Regions from separate parts of the Bacillus spongiae genome, predicted to be linked through region 3. Evidence: riboswitches for the same ligand, from Rfam matches in the RefSeq annotation. Region 3 holds a riboswitch; each other region holds the start of a gene.
The links. A riboswitch is a leader RNA that binds a small molecule or an ion and turns the genes downstream of it on or off. The one in region 3 is predicted to bind S-adenosylmethionine.
Positions count from the first base shown of each region.

Region 1 (6,483 bases), on a different contig from region 3:
TTATTTGTTTATATTTGTATACACCTATGTGTGGTACGTGTCAAGTAGCAGGGAAGATGCTTGAGGTAACAAACGAGCTTCTTCCCTCTCTGGATATAGGGAAAATGGATTTAAATTATGCACCTGAACTAGCCGATGAATATGGTATTGAGAGTGTCCCATGCTTATTAACATTTGTTAATGGAATGATTCAAGAAAAGGTCTATGCATTTCAATCAGTGCCGTTTCTTTACGAAAAGCTATTAACTGTAAAAGCGTAAAAAACAAGGATGAATCGTTGTTTTTTTGTTATGCGCTTTTCTTTTCCGCTTGTATTTTCGTCATGTGACTTACTAAGGTTGCCTCCCAATCTAATTGCTACTATTCATTCTATAATAAGGTGAATCATTAAGGTTTTCGGTAGGACAACAAACGAAAACATCATGTGAAAATACTACAAAAGACACGATTGAATATTGATTGTATAATACCCCTTTTTATCTTTTTCAAATTTCATAGAAAGTTGTCGATTAAATCTAAAAGGAATCTCCCCGATTTTGAGGAATAATATGTATGATGCCACAAAATAGGGAGGTTTTCTTTTGAGAGAACAATTGAATCGCTTCATTCATGCTTATGAGTTAAGACCCCACGTGCAACAATTAATGCCTCATAGCCCCTTTTGCCTATTGCTTCAAACGGAAGAAGAAACGTGGTTCTTAAAATGGCAGGAGAAAAAGGTAGAAATTCTTTCTGAATATAACCATCAGCCGAACATTACACTCATAGGATCTCAAGAGAACTTTACCGTATTATTTTCAGCTAGACAAAAGCTCTCAACCCTTGTGACACTTGAGCTGCTAAATTATAACGGGCGCTATCGAGATTACTTGCGAATGGAATCGATCCTGTGGCTTTGCGGATAAAGGGTAAATGTGGAAGAATAAAAACTATTGACACAACAAAAAATATCATGTTAGAATCACAAACATAAATTAATTATTTAAAAATGAACGACAAGTAAAATTAAATATAGTGATAAGACTCTTATCCAGAGAGGTGGAGGGATGTGCCCTATGAAACCCGGCAACCATCAACGATTACGTTGAAATGGTGCCAATTCACACGAAACACGGATAGTGTTTCGGCAGATGAGAGAAAGGAATATTCATTTTTGCCTTTCTGCTCTTTTGCAGAAAGGCATTTTTTATTCTATCAGACAAATACTAACCTAGAAGCACAGAAGAGAAGATTGGAAAGTGGGTGATGGAGTTGATCTCCATTTCGAATGTAAAGAAAGTTTTTAATACAAAATCTGGGACTATTACAGCTGTTGATAATGTAAATCTTCAAATCCAAAAAGGAGAAATTTTTGGAATGATTGGGTACAGTGGTGCAGGAAAAAGTACATTGCTGCGAATGTTGAATGGTCTAGAAGTACCTACAACAGGTGAGGTTCAGATTAATAATAAAATAATATCAAAAATAACAGGGAAAGACTTAAGGAAAGCACGCCAAAGAATATCGATGATTTTTCAGCATTTTAATCTTTTATGGTCTCGAACAGTTGCTGAAAATATTGCATTCCCTCTTGAGATTGCTGGTGTTGATAAACCACAAAGAGAGAGAAGAGTCGCGGAGCTGATTAAGTTAGTCGGTTTAGAAGGAAGAGAGGCTGCTTACCCTTCGCAACTTAGTGGAGGACAAAAGCAACGTGTTGGCATTGCTAGAGCACTAGCAAATAATCCACAGGTGTTATTATGTGACGAAGCAACTTCCGCTCTCGATCCTGAAACGACGGACAGCATACTAAATTTATTAGTGGAAATTAATAAACAGCTAGGCTTAACAATTGTTTTAATTACACATGAGATGCACGTCATTAAGAAAATCTGTCATCGAGTAGCCGTGTTGGAAGATGGGAAGGTTGTTGAGATGGGAGATGTACTAGATGTATTTCAACACCCAAAACAGAAGATTACTAAACGTTTTGTTCAACAAATTAGTGAACAAGAGGAGACGAGTGAAACGATCCAACACTTACTTGGTCAATATCCAAATGGGAAAGTAATAAAATTAACTTTTATTGAAGCATCTGCAGAGCAGCCTGTTATTACCTCCCTAATTAGAAAATATAAAATCAATGTGAATATTCTTCAAGGGAATATTGCCCATACCCAAAAAGGACCGTATGGAACACTAATTCTTCATCTAGCGGGAGATAGTGACGAAATAGGAGAAGCCCTTCATTACCTTGATGAACAAAACGTAGGGGTGGAGGTGATTACAGCATGATTGAAACGTTATTTCCAAATGTGGAATGGGACAATATGTGGGAAGCTACATTAGAAACATTATATATGACAGGAATGGCGGTAAGTATTACCTTCATCCTTGGTACGATGTTAGGACTCATTTTATTTTTAACTTCACAGGGAAATTTATGGGAACAGAAATTTGTTTACTCTTTAACAAGTGCTGTGGTGAATGTGTTCCGATCTATTCCTTTTATTATTTTAATTGTTTTACTGATTCCCTTTACTAAAATTTTATTAGGTACCATTCGTGGTGCAAATGCAGCACTTCCTGCACTGATTATCGGGGCAGCACCGTTTTATGCAAGGATGGTTGAGCTCGCACTTCGAGAAATTAATAAAGGTGTTATTGAAGCAGCAAGGTCAATGGGAGCCAAAACATTTACAATCATTTGGAAAGTACTTTTACCAGAATCCCTGCCTGCGCTCATATCAGGGTTAACCGTAACGGCCATTGCTTTAGTTGGATATACAGCCATGGCGGGAGTGATTGGAGCAGGTGGTCTAGGAAACTTAGCCTATTTAGATGGATTTCAACGAAGTAGAGATGATGTCACTTTAATGGCAACCATCATTATTTTAATTATTGTGTTCGCCCTCCAAGCAATTGGAGATGTCATAACTAAAAGAATAGACAAAAGATAAGGAGAGGTTCAACATGAAAAAATGGATTAAAGGATTAGCAATAGGAAGTGTTTTAACTTTAGCTGCTTGCGGAAATGGTGATGAAGCTGAGAATAAAATTGTGGTTGGAGCGTCAAACGTACCTCATGCTGAAATTTTAGAAAAGGCAGTACCTTTATTAGAGGAGAAAGGCTATGAACTTGAAATTGAAACATATCAAGATTATATTTTGCCGAACCAAGATTTAGACAATGGAGATTTAGATGCGAATTATTTTCAACACATTCCTTATTTAGAGTTAGAAATAGCTGATAAAGGGTATGATTTTGTGAATGCTGGTGGAATTCATATCGAGCCGATCGGTGTATACTCAACGAAATATAACTCATTGGAGGAATTACCTGAAGGGGCAGTTATCCTGCTAAGTAGTGCAGTTCCTGATCACGGTCGTATTTTAACAATGCTTGAAGCGGAAGGCTTAATTACATTATCAGAGGATGTTGAAAAAACAGCTGCAACAATTGATGACATTGTCGAAAACCCAAAGAACCTTGAGTTTGATTATGAGTATGAGGCAGCACTACTTCCAGAGCTATTTAAAAATGGAGAAGGAGACGCTGTTTTAATCAACTCAAACTATGCACTGGATGCAGGCTTAAATCCAATCGAAGATTCAATAGCCATTGAAAATAGTGAATCACCTTATGTGAATATTGTTGCTGTAAACAGTGAGAACAAAGAAAATGAAGGAATTAAAGCATTAGTGGACGTTCTTCACTCTCAAGAAATCCAAGATTATATTTTAGAAGAGTGGGGAGGTTCGGTAGTCCCTGTATCTGAGTAAGCAGATGTTAAAACGCTTGAAGACGAAGTGATCTGTATCCAAGGTCATATCTTCAAGCGTTTTTTCTTTTGGTCATAAATATGCAAAAAGAATAATCTCTATATTTACATGGGGGATTGATTACGCTTCCTTTAAATTTGAAGTGGGTAGTTTCAAGTAGTCGTTAATCGGAGAACAGCTACAAAGGAGAGGATTGAACGAGCGTTTTTAAGCATGAAACAGCAAATGTACTTGATAAAAAAATGCAATATTGATGCTTACTTAGATACCATCAAAACGTATAATAACATCATGTTGATTTGTTTGTGTTATCTATTTTTGTAATTGATATAAGCTTACTATTTATTTATCTATATTGTTTAAAACATGTACGAGCTTAAATCCGTAGTTGAAACTCTAATTGCTAATGTTCTTTTTTAAAATTGGAAAAGTTAACTCCATTAATAATACGAGAACTGCTAGCCCAATAGAAATAATTAAGCTACTATGATTATCAATGTTGAAAAATGTACAGATCATACCAAACATAAAGATTCTAATAATCGCCATAAGTATTTTTTGGGGGAAATTTTGACCTATCGCATATTTAGTTAATTCTTCAAAAAAGGAATCGAATAGTAAAATGTATACAAAGAAACTAATAGCTAATGCTGAAATTTGTTGTTTGGTCAAATGTAAATCGAATAAAATAGCAACAATATTGGTCGACCCAGTCATTAGTAATAATAGAACGAGTATGAGGAGTGTAGGAACTAGTGATATAAATAGTGAAGCGGTAAGTATGCCAGGAATATCTAGTTTGTCCTTTGCTTCTTTTTTTTCATTTATAAAGATGAACATGAAAAAAAAGCAAGAGGAAAGAAGAAACGTGATGATAGAAGTATTTAAGAACATATCCTGGTTACCTCCTGCGAAAAAAGGAAATTATTTTACTTTAAACTGTGACAATGTCATTTGCGTTTCGAACATAGATTAACTCTTCACCACATTCTCTTCTATTATGAAGACATACTAGGGTTTAAAACTATCTAGTGAGATATCGTTAACTCGTATACATTTATTTCTACAGTAGGATCTGGTCGTTTACTGTGCGCTCTTATATAATTTGTTTTAAACATTGAACTTGAGACCCTAAAAGGCGAATGCATTTATGCTGTTGGTGATACAAAGTAAACCGAAACAATATAAAGGGTTTTCTTACCTTGTTACTCTTTCATAAAACTTTCAATCTCTTCAATTGATTTAAATAAATCTTTCGACAATACTTCATTTCCATTTTCAGTGACAAGGATGTCATCCTCAATTCTTACTCCTAGTTTTTCTTCTGGAATATAGATACCTGGTTCAACCGTAATAACCATTCCAGGCTCTAGTGGTTGAAGCATATTATAAGTATCATGTGCTTCTAAACCTAAATGGTGCGTGACTACGTGGGGATAGTAATCAAAAAGTTGTCCCTCATCAGAAATAAGCTCCAATTTTAGTAGACCTGCAGATAATGTGTTGGTCGCAATTCTTTCCAGGTCAAAAACGGTTACACCAGGTTTCACGGCGTTAATGGTCTCTTCTTGAGCTTTTAGAACGAGCTCATAAATCTCTTTTTGACGGTCAGTAAAAGTTCCATCTACCGGAAAGGATCGAGTTATATCTGCTGCATAATACTCGTATTCTGCTCCTACATCATTTACAATCATACTGTCTTTTGGAATTTCCATGTTATTATTCTGGTAATGGAATTCGGTAGAATTTTTTCCACCCCCGATTATCGGTCCAAAGCTCATTTTATCAATTTCTCGTTCATGTAATGTGTTGATAAAGGCTTCTTCTAGTTCAGCTTCATTTATATTATCTTTTGCGGTTTTCATGACCGTTTTTATTCCTTCAATGGTGACTGCAATGGCTTCTTTGATCATATTAATTTCTTCTTCAGTTTTGACCATTCTTAAGGATGCAAGCGTTTCAGAAATATCTTTTACTTGAGAACCTTTTTCACTTGCAGTTGATTTCAAATTTTTCACCGTTTGAGTTTGCACAGGTTCCCCTAATTTATTTCCGTTCAATTCTAAATATAATGTGGGTGATTCACTCAAAATAATATTTAGATCTTCTTCGAATATTTCTGCTTCTTTCATTGTACTAATCTTCGAAATTTGCTCTGCTTCCTCAGAGTTAACTTCTGCTTCTCGGGATAGGTATAAAGTTTCCTCCAAGCTGTCTTTATTCTTTTTTAGTACGATAAACCCTTCGGAATCTTTCACTCCTGTAAGGTAATAGAAGTTACGGTCCGCACCTATGTCTTCGGTAAAATACGGTTCTCGGATTCTTTCTCCATAAAGAACGACTACAGACCCAACTTCCATCTTTTCTGCTAATTTCTTTCGGTTATCCAGAAAGAAGTTATCTGGCAAAGAAACCTTTGCTTCTTCCTTATTTGAAGTTTCCTCTACTTCTTGTTTTACTTCGCTATTCGCAGTTTCTTCTTCTTTTTTTTCTTTACTAGTATTCTCTTCGCTACATGCAGATAGGATGAACACCAGTGAGAGAAAGAAAAGAGTAAAAAATTTCTTATAACTAACTACCATGAAATTACCTCCAACTATTCAATATTTTTCCAATATAATTATTACCATATCATATCATCCTCTATTAGTCTATGAAAAGACAGTCTATTCTCTTAATCAATTATTTTCCATCAATGAATGGATGGTTTTACACTATAAA
Region 1 is NZ_JBBAXC010000009.1:144,651-151,133, reverse strand. Features, by position in the region: gene WAK64_RS12445 (thioredoxin family protein) at 1-260, shown strand, start outside; gene WAK64_RS12440 (hypothetical protein) at 582-905, shown strand; SAM riboswitch class I at 1,024-1,137, shown strand; gene WAK64_RS12435 (methionine ABC transporter ATP-binding protein) at 1,252-2,274, shown strand; gene WAK64_RS12430 (methionine ABC transporter permease) at 2,271-2,939, shown strand; gene WAK64_RS12425 (MetQ/NlpA family ABC transporter substrate-binding protein) at 2,953-3,762, shown strand; gene WAK64_RS12420 (hypothetical protein) at 4,159-4,656, opposite strand; gene WAK64_RS12415 (aminopeptidase P N-terminal domain-containing protein) at 4,968-6,344, opposite strand.
Region 1: linked by a shared signal. The riboswitch ahead of WAK64_RS12435 (methionine ABC transporter ATP-binding protein) and the one ahead of WAK64_RS11245 (O-acetylhomoserine aminocarboxypropyltransferase/cysteine synthase family protein) in region 3 are both predicted to bind S-adenosylmethionine.

Region 2 (6,483 bases), on a different contig from region 3:
CGCACTATTTTCCGCCAAAAGTAAATCGTCAAATTGTAACAGATTTCTGTACTTGGATGAAGAAGCAGGTTACGGTATGATAGGGTTAATAGACTTAAAGATGAGGAGGTGAATTTACCATGGGGATGCCTTTAGAACTTAATACCATGATTGTTACCAAAGGAAAAGAAGAGCGTCTAGAAAAGAATTTATTCTCATTAATAAAGGAAGGATATCGCGTTTACCCATTATCAATTCCAGTCGAAGTAAGAAAGGTCAAAACAGGCGAATTAAGTGGAATGGCAGTCATTCAAAAGCTCATTTGGGAAGAAAATCATACACAAATTGTTTATGAGCTAACTTCACTAAATTCTTCTAATTAGTTGTTGGATAGTCGTATCGATTTTACATTCCGAGAGCTGCTTTTATACATAACTCTAGCCAATTCAATGGGGTATAGCATGTTCGATGCTCGAATGATTGAATTGGCTAGTTATTATAATCGTTCAGTACGGTTGGTAAAATCATTTTTTAATAAGCCTAACGTCAATACATCATAATCTTGTCCATTAGTGTAATAAGCTTTTCTCCTCGTACCTTCGTGTTTAAATCCAAGTGACTTGAGTAATGAAAAACTAACTACATTAAATTCAAAAACCTCTGCATCTATTCGATGAGCGTTTGTTTCAAACATTGTGCGGAAACAAGCTTGTAAGGCTTGTCTTGCATAACCCTTTCCTCTATCTTCTCCTAAACCGAAGCGTAGCCAGCCAACTCTTTCTGTATGGTCCATCCAATTAAATCTTATATATCCAATGGGCTTATTTGATTCTTTTTTACAGATTATGTAATAAGGGTGATGACCCTCTAAACTTTTTTTAATGTCTAACTGTTGAGTTTCAAGCGTGACCGTTGTATGTAATCCAATGGACATTTCTTTCATGTAATGGTCGTTTTTCCATTCGGTAATGGTAGAGCTGTCTGATAATTGAACACTTCTTAAATATAAGTTTTCAGATTCACAAAACATACTGTTTTCCTCCTAAATCAAAACGTATAACCCCATTTTACCATTGAAGTATTTCACTTTCTATCAATCTTCCATATTATAGAAATGGAGTCTCCACTTCACGTTCTAAGAAAGTACATGAGAAATACGAAAAACACCTGCAAAATAATCAGGTGTTTTTACGATTACTTAATATAGTAAGGTTTTTTGAACAGATAACCTAAGCGATTGGTCCTCCAAGCTTTTCAATATCCATTGAAATATTGGAGAACTTTTTAAAGTTCTGTCGGAATTTATTTGCTAAGTCCTTTGCTTTTTTCTCGTAAGCATCAGGGTCAGACCAAGTTTTAGCAGGTTGTAAAACTTCATCAGGTACACCTGGAACATGCAATGGAATAGACAGACCGAAAATTTCTCCTTTAACAGTTTCAACATTATCTAATTCACCTTCAAGAGCTGCTTGAACCATCGCTCTTGTAAAGTTTAATTTCATACGGTTTCCAACCCCGTATTCTCCACCAGTCCAACCGGTATTAACTAAATAAACATTTGCATTGTGCTCATCAATTTTCTTCCCAAGCATTTCAGCATATCTTTGAGCTGGGAGTGGTAAGAACGGTGAACCAAAGCAAGTTGAGAAAGTAGCTTGAGGTGATGTAATACCTCGTTCTGTGCCTGCCAGTTTAGATGTATAACCACTAAGGAAATGATACATGGCTTGCTCTTTTGTTAGTTTACTAATAGGAGGTAATACCCCAAAAGCATCTGCTGTTAGAAAGATGATTGTATTTGGATGGCCCGCAATACTAGGAACAACGATATTATCGACAGCGTCGATCGAGTACGCAGCACGTGTATTCTCTGTTAAGGAATTATTATCGTAATCAGGCTCTCGAGTAGTTTCATCTAGTACGACATTTTCTAATACGGAGCCAAAGCGAATTGCATCAAAGATTTGTGGTTCTTTATCGCGGGAAAGTCCGATACATTTTGCATAACAGCCCCCTTCTATATTAAAAACGCCATTTGGAGACCATCCATGCTCATCATCCCCTATTAAGCGACGATTTGGATCAGCAGAAAGGGTCGTTTTTCCAGTTCCAGATAATCCGAAGAACAAGGCGACATCCCCTTCAAAACCGACATTGGCTGAGCAGTGCATTGAAAGGATATCTTGCTCTGGAAGCAGATAATTCATGACAGAAAAAATAGATTTTTTCATTTCTCCAGCATATTCTGTGCCTCCAATTAATACAGTTCGCTTTTCAAAGGAAATAATGATAAAGGTTTCAGAATTTGTACCATCAACGTCTGGGTTTGCTTTAAAATTCGGAGCAGAAATGACGGTGAACTCTGCTTGATGCTGCTTTAGCTCTTCCTCATTAGGACGAATGAAAAGTTGTTGAGCAAATAAATTATGCCATGCATATTCGTTAATTACTTGAATGGGCATTCTATGTTTATGGTCTGCGCCTGCGAAACCTTTGAATACAAACACTTCATTTCTTTCTTCGAGGTGCTTGATGACTTTATGATATAATTGATCAAATTTTTCTGGGGAAATCGGCTGGTTAACTGAACCCCAATCAATTTTGTTACTTGACGAACCTTCTTCAACGATGTATTTATCTTTCGGAGAGCGTCCAGTGTACTTCCCTGTTTCTGCACGTACAGCGCCTGAAGCTGTTAGTACCCCTTCATTGCGGTGAAGTACTTTTTCAACTAGAGTTGGTACAGATAGTTGTGTTTGTATATTTTCACCTAATAATAATTCTGTTAATTCACTAGACATGCTCACTGAATTCATATTTAACCCTTCCTTTGTCTTTATTTTAATACCCCTTTGTTCCTCTTTAATTAGTATAACACATTCAACTTATTAGTCTATACTATTGACTTTATTTTCTTAATCTTTTCCAATTTGTCATGGAATTGTCAATAAAATAGATGAATTACTATATAAATTATGTAGAAGGGAAGTTTGCGTTAAAGGTAAATTGGATAAATATGATGTATAAATGAATCGTAGAAAAGAGTATATGGCAGCCATTTATCATGAGTGAAAGTGGTGAGTCTTCCGAGATTTCTTCAGTCTATCCTTCATTTTGTGTAAAGATAATTTTTTATTATAGTCCGTTAACGATGAAAAGACATAAAATAATGATAAAGTAGTTGACACTATGATATGGATTAGATATTATTGAAATTTGAACGGATACTCTTATTCCGAGCTGGTGGAGGGACGGGCCCAATGAAACCCAGCAACCTACTCAAGGAATGTATTTCTACGTCCTTACTGAGAAAGGTGCTAACCTGCAAGGTAACCCTTGATCGATAAGAGTGAAAGGCTCGATGTAGAATTCAAAACCTTTCCTCATTTTTAAATTTGGAAAGGTTTTTTCTTATGAATGTAAACGATTCATTTGAGCCCTTCAGCAGAGCTATTTTATTGAGGTCTGCGACTAAAAACCTAACCTTTATTTCATACTATTAGGGGAATGAGTACCGTGAAGATTAATTTTGCAGTCTGAGGACGAGAGAACAAAAGAGTGATTTCGTTTTAAGTACTGTAATTAACTTTAAGGGAGGAATATAGATTGACTGAGAAACGCCATTTATTTACTTCAGAATCTGTAACAGAAGGACATCCAGATAAAATTTGTGATCAAATTTCGGATTCTATTCTAGACGCCATTTTAGCAAAGGACCCAAATGCACGTGTGGCGTGTGAGACATCTGTCACGACTGGACTTGTACTAGTATCAGGTGAAATTACAACAAATACTTACGTTGATATTCCTAAAATTGTTCGTGAAACCGTGAAAGGGATTGGTTATACACGTGCTAAATATGGATTCGATGCAGAAACATGTGCTGTTTTAACATCAATTGATGAGCAGTCTGCTGATATTGCGATGGGTGTCGACAAAGCATTAGAAGCACGTGAAGGACAAATGACAGATGAAGAAATTGAGGCAATTGGTGCAGGTGACCAAGGTTTAATGTTTGGTTTTGCATGTAATGAAACAAATGAACTTATGCCTTTACCAGTTTCTTTAGCTCATAAATTAGCCCGTCGATTAACAGAGGTTCGTAAGGAAGAGATTTTACCATACCTACGTCCAGATGGAAAAACACAAGTAACGGTAGAGTATGATGAGAACAATCAACCTGTTCGTATTGATACGATTGTTATTTCTACTCAACATCACCCAGAAGTAAGTTTGGAGCAAATTCAACGTAATCTAAAAGAGTATGTTATTAATCCGATTGTTCCAAAAGAGCTAATTGATGATGAAACAAAGTATTTTATTAACCCAACTGGACGTTTCGTTATCGGTGGTCCTCAAGGAGATGCAGGATTAACTGGAAGAAAAATTATTGTAGATACTTATGGTGGGTATGCACGTCACGGCGGCGGTGCATTTTCAGGTAAGGATGCCACAAAAGTAGACCGTTCAGCTGCTTATGCTGCCCGTTACGTTGCCAAAAATATAGTGGCAGCTGGTTTAGCAGATAAATGCGAAGTGCAGCTTGCTTATGCGATTGGTGTTGCACAGCCAGTTTCTATTTCAATCGATACATTTGGCACAGGTAAAGTGAATGAAGATAAATTAATTGAAGTTGTCCGTCATAATTTTGATTTACGACCAGCAGGCATTATTAAAATGCTTGATTTACGTCGTCCTATATATAAACAAACGGCAGCATATGGTCACTTTGGCCGAAATGACCTTGATTTACCTTGGGAGCGTACAGATAAAGCAAGTACATTAAAGGACCAAGCGTTAAATTAATAAAAAAAGCGATTTTGAACTGCACCTCCAATTATTAGAGTATGTGTCTAACAATTGGGGGGCAGTTTATTTTTTTTCGCTCTTTTTTATTTTTGTAGCTTTTTATAGTATTGAGCTTTTTCTGCGTATTCACGTGAAATTCTTTTCATGTCTTCAATATCATCATTTGTCAGTTCACGAATGACTTTAGCAGGTCTTCCAAATGCTAGTGTGTTTGGTGGGATTACTTTACCTTGTGGAACCAGGCTTCCTGCCCCAATGAATGCTCCTTCACCTATTTCAGCATTATCTAATATAATTGAACCCATGCCGATGAGTGCTTTCTTTCTAATTTTACAACTGTGAAGAATGACAGAATGTCCTACTGTAACTTCATCTTCTAAAATAAGAGGGTTATTGGGACTTTGATGAAGGACGCAATTATCTTGTACATTTACTTTTTGCCCAATAATTGTTGGGGCGACATCCCCGCGAATAACGGTATTAAACCAAATGCTAGATTCTTCTCCAATGGTTACATCCCCTGATATGGTCACATAATCAGCAATAAAGGAAGAGGAGGAGATAGTAGGATATGAATCATGGTAAGGATAGATCATTGTATGTCTCCTTTGTATAGTAATAAAAATAGTGTAACAAAAATTGTCTAGAACCTTAAAGGGAATTTGAAGATTTTTCATTTGAAAGCCATACATATAAAGTAAGCGTTTCAAGAGACAGACGGGTTTGAAGAAATATTATGATAAAAATCAGCTTCTTACATTTTTCATTAAATAAAAAGTGATAGTCAAAGAATAATAGCAATATAAAGCCTGCGAAAGGTATGTATAAGAATGATAGATGTACAAGAAAAATAATGGTTTTATTGTAAAAAATAGTAAAAAAGTCATATGAAATGTAGAAAAATTTAGCAAAATTAGGAAAATCTAATCAAAAATAACTGAAAATAATGACTTTTCTAACAATTTTTACTATACTAATTTAGTAGTTTATTAGTTTATATTAAGGGGGAAATTAAATGAAGCGTAGACAATTTGTAAGTGTAGCTACGGCTGCTGTTTTGTCCTTGGGAGCATTTGTCGCTCCTGCATCTACGAATGCTATGAATATGACCTCTACAAAAGTTGAAACAGCGAAGGCAACAACAGTTGAATCCTACTATTCTGTTGGAAGTCCAATAGATTTAGGAATTGCGAATGAAGATCGGTTAATTGAAATGCTTAAGGAAAGTGGAAAAATATCCAAGGATGCAACGGTTGTAGAAGCAGAAGAAGCTGTAAAGGATTATTTGAAGAAAGCTTCAGATAAAGCTGAGAAACAAATGAAGCTTGACGCTGAATTAGATGAGAAAGATGATAAGCTTAGTAAGAAAATTAAAGAGGAGCTACATAAAAAGCCCTTCAAGGATTGGTTAAAAGACAAGCTTAGTAAATGGAAAAAGCGACATCCAGAAAACCTAGTAGAAGAGTCTTATGATGGTGATGTACGTGAAGACAAACTACTTATTCTATTAATGGAATTTCCTGACTTTAAAGCAAATGACATAAATCCTGAAGATACGGATATGTATTACGAAGATTATGTAAAGGAACATTACGAAGATATGGCCTTTGGTGAAAACGGATATGAAGGGCCAAATGGTGAGAACTTAATATCCATGAAACAATACTATGAGCAACAATCTGGTGGCTCTTATAC
Region 2 is NZ_JBBAXC010000016.1:30,772-37,254, forward strand. Features, by position in the region: gene WAK64_RS17205 (alpha/beta hydrolase family protein) at 1-80, shown strand, start outside; gene WAK64_RS17210 (DUF2584 domain-containing protein) at 120-362, shown strand; gene WAK64_RS17215 (GNAT family N-acetyltransferase) at 476-1,009, opposite strand; gene pckA (phosphoenolpyruvate carboxykinase (ATP)) at 1,209-2,795, opposite strand; SAM riboswitch class I at 3,207-3,329, shown strand; gene metK (methionine adenosyltransferase) at 3,586-4,785, shown strand; gene WAK64_RS17230 (gamma carbonic anhydrase) at 4,872-5,384, opposite strand; gene WAK64_RS17235 (immune inhibitor A domain-containing protein) at 5,804-6,483, shown strand, end outside.
Region 2: linked by a shared signal. The riboswitch ahead of metK (methionine adenosyltransferase) and the one ahead of WAK64_RS11245 (O-acetylhomoserine aminocarboxypropyltransferase/cysteine synthase family protein) in region 3 are both predicted to bind S-adenosylmethionine.

Region 3 (6,483 bases):
CAATCGGAAAGCATGTTCACTGCCATTCCTCGCTCGGTCAATGAGCGATTCAACCAACCTCTCTCCCCCCTTTTTCATGACGTCACCTATATAGACGACAGAATTTTGCTAACCCCTACACTTTTTTAAAAAAAATATTAGGGTACTATTAATGATACCCAATTACGATTTAGAAGTATGCACTTAGTCTACGACCTATCATGGATCAGAACGGCTATGTACGAATAGTTAGGGACTCCTCTTTAGTAGTAAGCACGCAAATGGGATTGCTTATATGAACCGGTATATGTTCTAAGTCTACTATAGCTAAGCTCATGGGAATGTTTGATTATTTTATGGTAGAAATTTTACGGTCTATTAATTTGATTACTTAATATCAAACAGTTCACTTTTATATTAATGTATTTTCTTTGTATTTTTCGCATGGAATTATTGATTGAATCGGCAGTAAGATCGTGTATTTTGGAAAAGTGCGGCTATACTAGTAGTGATGTAGTAAGAGAAGTAGGTCTTTGTTTTAATTGCAAAAGAGTAGTCATAGCCTATGCTTTTTCAAATAGTGTTCACGGAGATGTGGTAAACACTTTGTTTTTATCGTATATAATGGTGGTAAACTTTTTATTATTCATAATAGGATGAGGAGAATGTAAATGAAGAAACGATATTTCTTTGGTCTATTCTTTCTATTAATCAGTTTAATTTTTGCAGCTAATCTGCTATACGAAGGAAAAATGAAAGAGAAAGAGGTTTCGGCACAGTCTCAAGTAAGCTTAAACAAAGGAGCGACCCCTCCTGACTTCACGTTAACGACAGTTGATGGAAAGGACATGACGTTATCTGCTTTAAAGGGGAAGAAGGTCATCTTAAATTTTTGGGCAACATGGTGTCCACCTTGTAAGGCAGAAATGCCCTATATGCAACAATATTATGAGACCTTTCAAAAAGAGCATAATGTAGAAATCGTCGCAGTGAATTTAACAAGTGAGGATAATGGCCCTAGCGCGGTTCAAAAATTTATTAAAGATTATCAATTGACCTTTCCAGTCCTTTTAGATAAATCGGGAGAAGTAGCCGATAGCTATAAGGTGTTATCCATTCCCACTACTTATTTTCTTACTTCTGATGGACATATTTACGAAAAAAGGATAGGTCCAATGAGTGAGGAGATGTTGAGTGATATAGTCCAACAAATGCCATAATGATTTCGAAGAAGAGGATCACATTAGCTTGACTAAGAAGGGGTATTGAGAGGGAAATGTTAAGATTACTAAACACGTCACAATGGTTAATTAATTCGCATTTAATGATTGATATTGAGAGATTAGTAGGAAGAGTTCATAATAGGAAAAGAGCGGGCTATTCCAGTTTTGCTTAGGTTCGATTGACAATAACAAACATACACTACAATTTAGAAGGTGGAGATAAGATGAAGTTTGGTTCAAAAGTCGTGCATGGATATAAACAAACGAGAAACATTCAGAGTAAAGCAACTCCCATCTATCAAACCTCCGTTTTCTCTTTTTCTTCCTTAGAAGAACTGGAAAGCTATTATACAGGTGAATCACCTTATTTATATTCAAGGGTAGGGAATCCGAATACAGATGAATTAGGGCAGACGGTGGCTGGGTTAGAGGGGGCGCCGAGTGGCGTCGCTGCATCATCTGGACTTGGTGCCATCTTAGCGGGAATTTTAGGAATTGCTCAAGCTGGAGATCACCTTATTGCAGCAAAGGATTTGTACGGTGGCACGTATCATCTCTTAGCTACTGAGCTAAGCGCATTTGGAATAAGTGTCTCATTTGTTGATTTTGCTAATAAGCAGGAAATCGTAAAGGCTATTCGTAAGGAAACGAAGCTCCTATTCTCAGAAACCGTAACAAATCCTTTCCTGCGGATTGAAAACATTGCCCATTTATCGACGTTGGCAAAACAACATGAACTCAGTTTAATGATTGATAATACGTTTTCGACACCTTATTTTGTACAGCCATATAAGCTAGGAGCAGATGTAGTTGTCCATAGTGCGACAAAATACATAGGGGGCCATAGTGATGTGACTGCAGGAGTAATCATCGGGGGTGAGCAGCTGATGGGAAAGGTTCGGGAAAAGGTGGTTAATCTTGGCCTTAATTTAAGCCCTTTTGAAGCATGGCTTGCTTCTAGAGGGGTGAAGACACTGGCTCTTCGCATGAATCAGCAGGCCAGAAATGCGGAACGATTAGCACAATCCTTAAGGCAACATAATAAAATAAAAAAGGTTTACTATCCAGATGGGCTGTCCCATAAAGGAAATGGAGCCATTGTCACAATTGAATTAGTAGAAGGCGTCGATATGAGCGTGTTTTTCACTTCGTTAAGTTGGATTAAAATTGTTCCTTCTTTAGCAGGAGTTGAAACGACCGTTTCTTATCCGCTTGGAACGAGTCATCGAGCTTTGCCAAAAGAAGCTCAGGAAGAACTCGGCATTAACGAAAGAGTTGTGCGTATATCGGTAGGAATTGAAGAAGAAGAGGATATTGTGAAGCAATTCCAAGATGCTCTCTCACATATAAAGATGCAAAAGGGTTCAAGTAAGCAGTGAATGAAAGAATATTTATTAGAAAATTCAGAATAAATGATTGACGTTAACACAGTCATACTCTATAATCTTTATAAGCCATGAATAATGATTACAATTTAATACTCTTATCGAGAGTGGCGGAGGGAATAGGCCCTGCGAAGCCCGGCAACCTTCAAGTGAACAACACTTGAAAAGGTGCTAAATCCTACAGGTCATAACCTGGAAGATGAGAGGAGGAGTTTGTAAGTTTGCCCTCTTCTTACGGAAGAGGGTTTTTTACTGTTCTTTTTTACTCTCCACGCTCATTTTTCCCCATCCGACTATGTCATTGGCCATCGACTTTAGAATCTCTTAAGGAGGAATAAAGATGACAGAAAAAACATTTGAGGTTGAGACGTTATTACTGCACGGAGGTCAGACTCCAGATGCTACGACAGGATCGAGAGCTGTGCCGATTTATCAGACTACTTCTTTTGTATTTGACAATTGTGACCACGCTGCAAAGCTGTTTGCTTTACAAGAGCCAGGGAACATTTATACGCGCATTGGAAATCCAACGGTTGATGTATTGGAAAAACGGTTGGCATTATTAGAGGGAGGAGTAGGAGCGCTTGCTGTTTCATCAGGTATGGCAGCAATATCATTAGCTATATTAAATATTGCTCATGCTGGCGATGAGGTTGTCGCAGCTTCTTCCTTATACGGCGGAACATATAATTTATTTTCAACTACTTTACCGAAATATGGGATTAATGTAAGGTTTGTTGACCCAGCAAATCCAGAAAATTTTCGCCAAGCCATTACGCCAAAGACGAAAGCGGTGTTTGGAGAAATTATTGGAAATCCGAGCTTAGATGTTTTAGATGTGGAAAAGGTTGCTGATATTGCTCATGAATGTGGTGTCCCCCTCATTATAGATAATACATTTGCTACGCCATACCTTTGTCAACCACTTAAGTATGGGGCGGATATTGTCGTTCATTCCGCCACGAAGTGGATTGGGGGACACGGAACAGCGATTGGGGGTATTGTCGTAGATGGGGGAAAATTTGATTGGACAAATGGGAAATTCCCAGGACTTACAGAACCTGATTCGAGCTATCATGGTTTGAGGTATGCGACAGATATTGGGGAAGCCGCTTTTATTATTAAACTTCGTGTTCAACTATTACGAGATATAGGGGCGTGCTTAAGTCCTCAAAATGCCTTTTTACTTTTACAAGGACTTGAAACTTTACACTTGCGGATGGACCGTCATAACGATAATGCCTTTTCTATAGCTCAGTATTTGGAAAAACATGAAGATGTTGCTTGGGTTTCGTATCCTGGCTTAGCATCTCATCAAACAAAGCCGCTAGCAGAGAAGTACCTAAAAACCGGGTATGGATCAATTGTTAATTTTGGCATTAAAGGTGGGCGAGAAGTAGGTAGAACTATTATCGACTCCGTCAATTTATGGTCGCATGTTGCAAATGTAGGGGATGCAAAATCGCTCATTATTCACCCTGCTTCAACGACTCATCAACAGTTAAGTGTAGATGAAATGTTAACGACAGGCGTCACGGAAGAGTTAATTCGCTTGTCGGTAGGGTTGGAATCAAAAAATGATTTAATAGCAGACTTATCCGATGCCATACTAAAAGCCAAAAAATTCACCTCGACAATCCCGCAATCATAAGGAGGGGCAAGGTGAGAAGAGAAGGAAAAGTCATTCTCAATAATTTTTGCTTTCAGGACGGAACGGAACTATCTAAGGTGGAAATTGCCTATGAATGGGTTGGTGAGGAGCATAACCCATTTATTCTCATTTGTCATGCTCTAACAGGTGATCATCGAGCAGCCGGAACGGAGAAGAATCCGGGGTGGTGGCATGAGGTAATTGGTCCGAAAAAAACGATAGATACGGACCGGTTTCAAGTGATTACGTTAAATGTTTTGGGAGGCTGTCATGGTAGTAGTGGCCCAATGTCCATTAATACATTAACAAATGAACCTTATCGACTTACCTTTCCCCCCGTAACGATTCGTGATATTGTTCATTCCCATCGGGCTGCATTGGATGTGCTAGGGATAAATGAGGTAGAGGCAGTCATTGGGGGGTCATTAGGGGGAATGCAGGCTCTAGAGTGGGGTCTATTATACCCCACATTTATGAACCGCTTAGTCGTTTTAGCAGCGACCCCTTTTTTAAGTGATTATGCTATTGCTTTTAATACAATTGGGACGCTTGCTATTCAAAACGACCCAAAATGGGATAACGGGAATTATGACCAATCCTCTGATTTAAGAGGTCTTGAGATAGCTAGAATGGCAGGAATGGTGACGTATCGAAGTAGAGAGGTATGGAATGAAACGTTTAATAGGAAAAAAGCTGATAACGACGTTTTTGAAGTGGAATCTTATTTAGCCTATCATGGAAAAAATCTCGCTCACCGGTTTGATGCAAATAGCTACTTACTTCTTATGAAAGCGATGAATTCTCATGATATTGGTTCTGGCAGAGGCGGTTGGAAGCGTGCCGCAAAACAATATAAATCAAAGGTAAAGATAATTGCTTTTCAAGGGGATTTACTTTACCCAAGTGATGCTCTAAGCGAGTTAAGTGAGCTTGTGCCGAAGGGAGAGTTTCATGAAGTAAAGCTAAAGGTGGGGCACGATGGTTTCCTTGTTCAATTTGAAAAATGGGAATACCTTATTTCAACGTATTTACCAAAGCTGATGAAAGACGACCAAAAAGGAAACAATGTTATATCAGGCTAAAAAATCGTTCCAATCAATGAGTCAATAATAATCGAATTTTGCTTCAGTTCTATCTTGTCCACCCTAATGCATATAAATAGGGTAACAAAGACATTGCACATTTGTTTTTGTGTGATGTCTTTTTCTTGTATTCTATGATCTTTTAGGGAGGGAATGGGTGAGATGGGGAAGAAATATAGATTCCTAATAGGTATTCTCCTCATATTGTTGGTGAGTGGGGTAGGGTACGGTGTGTATAAATGGTATTCAGAAAAGCAGTCCATCACGAAAATCCCACAACAGATTGAGCAAGTGAATGAAGATCTTCGTAAGGTAGAAATGGCCTATGAATTGATTTTAAGTAAATATGTAGAAGGAGTAGAAGAAGCGACATTAGTCGAAGGTGCGATTCAAGGGATGTTAAAAACACTAGATGACCCTTATTCAGTCTATATGGATGCTCAAACAGCGGCACAATTTAATGATTCCCTTGATTCTTCTTTCGAAGGGATTGGTGCGGAAGTCACAGAGGTTGATGGCAAAATTAAAATTGTGGCTCCTTTTAAAAATTCACCAGCGGAGAAAGCAGGACTAAAGCCAAACGATGAAATCATGAAAGTAGATGGGGAGAGTTTAGAAGGTAAGGATGTATATGAGGCAACGCTAAAAATTCGCGGAAAAGAAGGGACTACTGTTCGATTAGAAATTAAGCGCGAAGGCTTGGTAGACCCGATTGAAGTATCTGTACAAAGAGCGGAAATCCCAAATGAGTCCGTTCATTATGGAATGAAAGGTGATAGTCGCCAACCAATTGGATACGTAGAGATTACGTCTTTTTCCGAAAATACGGCTGAAGAATTTCAACAGGCACTGACGGATTTAGAGGAGGAAGCCCTGACAGGTTTAATTATTGATGTAAGAGGGAATCCTGGGGGGCTTTTAAAGGCAGTTGAGCAAATTTCCGCACAGCTTGTGGCAGGAGAAAAGCCTTATTTTCAAATACAAGAGAGAAGTGGTGAAAAAAGACCATATTACTCTCCGTTAAAAAAGAAGAAACCTTATCCGATTGCGGTCCTAATAGATGAAGGGAGTGCATCTGCATCGGAAATACTAGCTGGTGCTCTTTCTGAAGCAGGTCAATACCCTTTAATAGGTGTTAAAACCTTTGGTAAAGGTACTGTTCA
Region 3 is NZ_JBBAXC010000008.1:82,516-88,998, forward strand. Features, by position in the region: gene WAK64_RS11230 (sigma-70 family RNA polymerase sigma factor) at 1-78, opposite strand, end outside; gene WAK64_RS11235 (redoxin domain-containing protein) at 651-1,199, shown strand; gene WAK64_RS11240 (trans-sulfuration enzyme family protein) at 1,427-2,581, shown strand; SAM riboswitch class I at 2,683-2,793, shown strand; gene WAK64_RS11245 (O-acetylhomoserine aminocarboxypropyltransferase/cysteine synthase family protein) at 2,928-4,238, shown strand; gene metX (homoserine O-acetyltransferase MetX) at 4,250-5,320, shown strand; gene WAK64_RS11255 (S41 family peptidase) at 5,483-6,483, shown strand, end outside.